DNA from 2 places in the Mesorhizobium sp. BAC0120 genome. Region 1 is predicted to be linked to the other one. Evidence: riboswitches for the same ligand, from Rfam matches in the RefSeq annotation. Region 1 holds a riboswitch; the other holds the start of a gene.
The links. A riboswitch is a leader RNA that binds a small molecule or an ion and turns the genes downstream of it on or off. The one in region 1 is predicted to bind S-adenosylmethionine.
Positions count from the first base shown of each region.

Region 1 (3,404 bases):
CCCGATTTCTCCGTGCCGGCCAGCGGATGGCCCGGAATGAAATGAACGCCTTCCGGCACGTGCGGCTCGACTTGCGCAATGACCGAACGCTTGGTCGAGCCGACATCGGTGAGGATCGCCCCCGGCTTGAGCGCCGGCGCTATGGCTTGAGCGACCTCGCCTGACGAGCCGACAGGGACCGAGATGATGATGAGGTCGGCCCCGCGCACGGCATCACCGGGGTCCACGAAATAGGAATCCCCGAGACGAAGCTCCTCGGCGCGCTTGAGCGTCGCTGCGCTGCGGGTCGAGATGGCGATGTGGCCGGCAAGCTTCTCGCGCCGCACGACGCGGGCAAGAGACGAGCCGATGAGGCCGATGCCTATGAGGGCGATTTTGTTGAAAAGAGGATCAGACAAGGGCTTGGACCGGTGTGGCATTGATGGAATGGCGGAGACGACCGCGCCCCTTCGCGCCCCCCTCTGTCCTGCCGGACATCTCCCCCACAAGGGGGGAGATTGGCCGGCCGCTTTGGTTTCGCCAACCGCCATCCTTGGAGATTGGCGAAATCATAGGTGAAGGCGCAATCTCCCCCCTTGTGGGGGAGATGTCCGGCAGGACAGAGGGGGGCGCGAAGGGGCGCGACATCTGTTCCGAACTCTCAATCAGCTCTTCAAGAATTCAGAAAGAGCCGAAATGACGCCACGATTGGCCTCTTCGGTGCCGACCGTCATGCGCAGGGCATTCGGAAAGCCGTAGGCCGAGACGCGCCGCAGGATATAGCCACGCTGGGTGAGATAATCGTCGGCCACTTCCGCCGTGTGCTTGCCGTCGTCCAGGAAATGAACGAGCACGAAATTGCCGACACTCGGAGTGACTCTCAGGCCGAGCGTGGTGAGCTCCGCCACCACCCAGGGCAGCCACTCGCTATTGTGCGCGACACTCGCCTCGACATGGTCCCGGTCGCCCATTGCGGCGACGCCAGCCTCGATCGCGGCGGCGTTGACGTTGAACGGCCCGCGCATGCGGTTCAGTGCATCTACGATATGGCCGGGCGCATAGACCCAGCCGATGCGCATCCCGCCTAGCCCATGCACCTTCGAGAAGGTGCGCGTCATAACGACGTTCTCGGACGACGAGACAAGCTCGATTCCGGCCTCGTAGTCGTTGCGGCGGACATATTCCGCGTAGGCCGCGTCGAGCAGCAGGAGCACGCTTTTCGGCAGCGCCGAATGCAGCCGGCGCACCTCCTCGAACGGGAGATAGGTGCCGGTCGGGTTGTTCGGGTTAGCAAGGAAGACGATCTTCGTTCTGTCGGTGACCGCCGCGAGGATGGCGTCGACATCGGCGCGCTCGTTGCTTTCCTTGGCCACGACCGGGACGGCGCTCGCCGCCTGGATGTAATTGCGATAGACGAGGAAGCCATGCTCGGTGATGATGCCCTCGTCGCCCGGCCCGAGATAGGTCTGCGCTAAAAGCCCGATGATTTCGTCGGAGCCGTTCGAGCAGACGATGTTGTCGGGATTGAGCCCATGCGCGGCGCCGATCGCCTGGCGCAGCCGCTGCGCCGAGCCGTCGGGATAAAACTCCATCTTGGCGGCAAGCTTCTTCACTGCCTCGATCGCCGCTGGCGAGGCGCCGAGCGGGTTCTCATTGGACGAGAGCTTATGGACCTTCGCGACACCGGCAGGCGCGGTGCTCTTGCCGGGCACGTAGGGTGCGATGTCCAGGACGCCGGTTTTCGGCAAGGGGCGCAACGGTTTGTTCACGGGAAGACTCTCTGTCAGGATGTGCGATGCGTCTAGCAAAGCTTCCTTGTTGACGCAAAGGTTTGGCGGCTCTAAATGTGCAGTGTTCCGTGGTGATTTGGCCGGTCGGCTTGCAGCCACGTTAAAGAAGTCGCTAAAGGACCGTAAGGCCCAGAGGCCATTTGGACCGGTTGCGACTTTCGCCGCCGGTTTTTTGTTGTTTAGAGCTTACGCATGCCTATCAAAATTCCCAATCAGCTTCCCGCCCACGACGTGCTCGTGCGCGAGGGCGTATCGGTGATGGACGAACGGACGGCGCTGCGGCAGGATATTCGTCCGCTGCAGATCGGGCTCTTGAACCTCATGCCCAACAAGATCCGCACGGAGACGCAGTTCGCACGGCTGATCGGCGCCACGCCCCTTCAGGTGGAACTGACCTTGGTGCGCATCGGCAATCACAAGGCCAAGAACACGCCGGAGGACCATCTCATCTCCTTCTACCAGACGTGGGAGGAGGTAGCGGGGCGCAGATTCGATGGGTTTATCGTGACCGGCGCGCCCATCGAGCTCCTGCCCTTCGAGGAGGTCACCTATTGGGACGAGCTGACGCGCATCTTCGATTGGACCACGTCCCACGTCCATTCCTCCTTCTTCATCTGCTGGGGAGCAATGGCGGCAGCCCGGTATTTCCATGGCGTTCCCAAACATACGCTTGAGAAAAAGGCCTTCGGCGTCTTCCGCCATCGCAACAACGCTCCGGCCTCGCCCTATCTCGCCGGCTTCTCGGACGACTTCGCCATTCCTGTTTCGCGCTGGACGGAGGTGCGAGCCGCCGACATTCCTGCCGGCTCGGGCCTGGAGATGCTCATGGATTCAGATGAAACCGGGCCCAGCCTGATTGCCGAAAAGACCGGCAACCGGCTCTATATGTTCAACCACATCGAATACGACTCCACGTCGCTCAAGGAAGAGTATGACCGCGACGTAGCCGCCGGCACGCCGATCGAGGTGCCGCACGGATATTTTCCCGAAGACAATCCAAGCCGGCCGCCGCTCAACCGCTGGCGCTCGCACGCACATCTGCTCTTCGGCAATTGGATCAACCAAGTCTACCAAACCGCGCCTTATGACGTGGAGAAGATTGGGAAGAATAGCGAATAGCGAATAGTGAATAGTGAATGGTGAATGGTGAATGGTGAATGGTGAATGACAGCAGCGGATTGCTGAGATAGAAGGCACTATTCACTATTCACTATTCACTATTCACTATTCGCTACTCGCCACTCGCTACTCACCATTCCCTGCCGCGCCGCCGCCCCGGCTGCGCCCTGCGGCGAAAGGACCGGCACGAAAACGCGGCGGGAGGCGCGCTGCGTGACAGGGATGCCCTGGTACAGCCGTTTCTGAGCCTCCACGATCACGACACCGGCAAATATCGGCCAGAACCGTCTGCCGGTCCGCTCGAGCAGGTGATGGAAGCGCATCACCCAGCGCCGCTTCGACGGCGGGAAGCAGAGAGCCTCGCTCCAGGAGCTTGGGGTGAAATTGGTTTCCCTGAGCAGTTCGGTGAGCTGCGCGCGAGAAAAAGGCCGACCTGTGCCGAAGGGCGTGTGCTCGAATCGTGCCCATACGCCACGCCGGTTCGGCACCACGATCACCACACGACCGCCGGGGGCG
Region 1 is NZ_JAWRCU010000023.1:43,175-46,578, reverse strand. It holds gene SAZ10_RS30485 (prephenate/arogenate dehydrogenase family protein) at 1-419, opposite strand, end outside; gene hisC (histidinol-phosphate transaminase) at 645-1,748, opposite strand; SAM riboswitch at 1,828-1,905, shown strand; gene metA (homoserine O-acetyltransferase MetA) at 1,962-2,888, shown strand; gene SAZ10_RS30470 (class I SAM-dependent methyltransferase) at 2,987-3,404, opposite strand, start outside.

Region 2 (3,404 bases), on a different contig from region 1:
GAGATCGACGAGAGCACCGAGGACGGACGGATCAGGGTGAGCTGCGAGTTCTGTTCGAAGGCCTATCAGTTCGACCCGGCGGAGTTCCAGCCGGTGAATTAAAACGAGGAAGCGCTGGGGACAGTTTACTTTTTTCCGCAGAAAGCGGCGGCTCTTCAAGGCTGGCACGAGCGGAAAAAAGTAAACTGTCCCCAGCGCTGAGCCTCAGTTCACCGTCCGCGTCTTGTCCGGGATGTCGAGCGAGAAGGCGGGGATGTCGATCTCGAAGATCTCGCCGCGGCCATTCTGCATCCTGTAGGTGCCGACCATGATCCCGGACGGCGTCGAAAGCGGGCAGCCGGACGTGTATTGATAGCTGTCGCCCGGATTGAGCTCCGGTTGCTCGCCCACTACGCCAGGCCCACGCACTTCCTGGACCCGGCCCGCACCATCGGTGATATGCCAGTAACGGGAGAGCAGTTTGACGAACTCGTCCGACTGATTGTCGATCGTCACACGATACGCCCAGACATAGCGGCTCTCGTCGGGATCCGAGCGGTCCGCGAGGTAGAACGGCTCGACGTTCACTTCGATATTGTGCGTGATGGCGCGGTACATGGGCTCCATCCGAACGGTCGCGCCAATTCTGGACGAGAGAGCGCCCCGGTCAACAGCCTTTTTCCGAAATGCGCAGCAAAGTCTGCCCTCCGGGCTGCCGTGCCAACACAGCGCGCCCGCCTATCGTGCCGCTTTCAGCGCCGCGTTGATATCTTCGAGCAGGTCATCGACGTCCTCGAGACCGACGGAGATCCTGAGCGTTCCCGGACCGATGCCGAGCTCCGCGCGTGCCTCTTCGCTCACGTTCTTGTGCGTGGTCGTTGCCGGATGCGTGATCAGGCTCTTCGCGTCACCCAGATTATTGGAGATGAGGACCACCCGCAGCGCGTTCTCGAAATCGAAAGCTGCCCTCTTGCCGCCCTTGAGGTCGAAGCAGATCAGCGTCGAGCCGCCGGTCATCTGCTTCTTGATCACGTCCGCCTGCGGATGGTCCGCACGGCCCGGATAGATCACGCGCGCGATACCGGGCTGCTCGGCGAGGAAATCGGCGATCTTTGCCGCACTCTCGGTCTGCTGGCGCACTCGGATCGGCAGCGTTTCGAGGCCCTTGAGCAGTGTCCAGGCGTTGAACGGCGACAGGCTCGGGCCGGTGTGGCGGAAATAGTCGTGCAGATTCTTGTCGATCCATTCCTTGTCGGAGAGGATGATGCCGCCGAGACAGCGGCCCTGGCCGTCGATATGCTTGGTCGCCGAATAGACGACGATATGCGCCCCGAGGTCGAGCGGCTTCTGCTGCAGCGGGGTCGCAAAGACATTGTCGACGATGAGCTTCGCGCCGATCGAGTTGGCGAGCCGGGCCACGAAGGCTATGTCGATCACTTCCAGTGTCGGGTTGGTCGGGCTCTCCAGGAAGAAGAGCCTGGTGTTCGGCCTCACCGCCTTCTCCCACTCCTCGTTCTTCGTGCCGTCGACCAGCGTCGTCTCGATCCCGTATTTTGGCATCAGCGTCTCGACCACCCAGCGGCACGAGCCGAAAAGGGCGCGGGCCGCGATCACATGATCGCCCGCGCGCGCTGAACAGAGCAGCGCCGCTGCGACGGCAGCCATGCCGGAAGAGGTAGCGCGGGCGTCCTCCGCGCCTTCCAGAGCGCACATGCGCTTTTCGAACATGTCGACGGTCGGGTTGGCGTAGCGCGAATAGATGAAGCCGGGCTCCTCGCCCTTGAAGCGGGCCTCGGCCGCCTCCGCGGTCTCATAGACGTAGCCCTGGGTGAGGTAGATCGCCTCGGATGTCTCAGCGAAACCGGAGCGCAGAGTGCCGGAATGGACCATGGCGGTCTGTGGTTTCCAATTGCGCTTCTCTGGAGAAGTCATGGTCCGTATCCTCACAACAAAAAAACCGGCCGCGAAAGTCGCAACCGGTCCTCATGGCCTCTGGGCCTTACGGTCCTTTAGCGACTTGTTTAACGTGGCTGCAAGCCGACCGGCCAAATCACCACGGGATAACGATCCCTTTAGACCGCCGTCCCGCTTGCGTCAATTGGGATCGCGGCTAAAGGTCGGGCCATCGAAACCGGAGTGAAAGTTTGCAGCAGCCTGGAATTCTGCCCGATCGCGAGATCGCCGCGCTGTTCGACGAAGGCGCGCTCGCCGCGCCGCGGCCGCTCGATCCCGATCAGATCCAGCCGGCGAGCCTCGACCTGCGCCTCGGCGACAGGGCATGGCGGGTGCGGGCAAGCTTCCTGCCGGGTCCGGACAGCACCGTCGTCGAAAAGCTCGACCGGCTGAAGCTGCATGAGTTCGACCTTGCCGGCGGCGCCGTGCTCGAGACGGGCTGCGTCTACATCGTGCCCCTTCTGGAGCGCCTCTCCCTGCCCAAATGGGCGTCGGCCTCCACCAACCCCAAGAGCTCGACCGGCCGCCTCGACATCTTCACGCGGGTGATGACCGATTACGGCCAGGAATTCGACAAAGTCCCTGCCGGTTATTCGGGACCGCTCTATCTGGAGGTCAGCCCGCGCACCTTCCCGATCGTGGTTAGGACAGGCTCGCGACTTTCGCAGATACGCTTTCGCACCGGCAACGCGGTCCTTTCCGGGCAGGACCTTCAGGCGCTGCACCAGGCCGACGGGCTGGTCGCCTCGGAGACGCCGAACATCACTGGCGGCGGCATCGCGCTGTCGATCGATCTTTCGGGCGACGCCGAGCGCCTGGTCGGCTACCGCGGCAAGAGGCACACCGGCCTGATCGATGTCGACAGGCGTGCGGCGCATGACGTCCTTGATTTCTGGGAGCCGCTCTACGATCGCGGCGCCCGCGAGCTCATCCTCGACCCCGACGAGTTCTACATCCTCGTCTCGCGCGAAGCCGTGCATGTGCCGCCGCTCTATGCGGCCGAAATGACCCCCTTCGATCCGCTGGTCGGGGAGTTCCGCGTCCATTATGCCGGCTTCTTCGACCCCGGATTCGGCCATTCGGCCGCAGGCGGCACCGGCAGCCGCGCGGTGCTCGAAGTCCGCAGCCATGAAGTGCCCTTTATCCTGGAGCACGGCCAGATCGTCGGCCGCCTCGTCTATGAGCGAATGCGCTCGCGCCCCAAGTCGCTCTACGGCACCGACCTCGGCTCCAACTACCAGGCGCAGGGTCTGAAGCTCTCGAAGCATTTCCGGCCGGCTCGGTAGCAGGTGAATTGTGATTTCCCGGTCCGACAAGGTCGAGCATTTTCGGGCCCTTCACAAATCCGGTTGCTTCGTCATTCCAAATCCGTGGGACATAGCCGGCGCTCGGATGATGGTTGGCTTAGGGTTCAGGGCGCTCGCGACGACGTCCTCGGGCTATGCCTTCTCAAAAGGAAGGAAAGACGGCGC
Region 2 is NZ_JAWRCU010000015.1:109,407-112,810, forward strand. It holds gene SAZ10_RS26505 (Hsp33 family molecular chaperone) at 1-102, shown strand, start outside; gene apaG (Co2+/Mg2+ efflux protein ApaG) at 205-597, opposite strand; gene SAZ10_RS26515 (O-succinylhomoserine sulfhydrylase) at 718-1,911, opposite strand; SAM riboswitch at 1,969-2,046, opposite strand; gene SAZ10_RS26520 (2'-deoxycytidine 5'-triphosphate deaminase) at 2,124-3,218, shown strand; gene SAZ10_RS26525 (isocitrate lyase/phosphoenolpyruvate mutase family protein) at 3,229-3,404, shown strand, end outside.
Region 2: linked by a shared signal. The riboswitch ahead of SAZ10_RS26515 (O-succinylhomoserine sulfhydrylase) and the one ahead of metA (homoserine O-acetyltransferase MetA) in region 1 are both predicted to bind S-adenosylmethionine.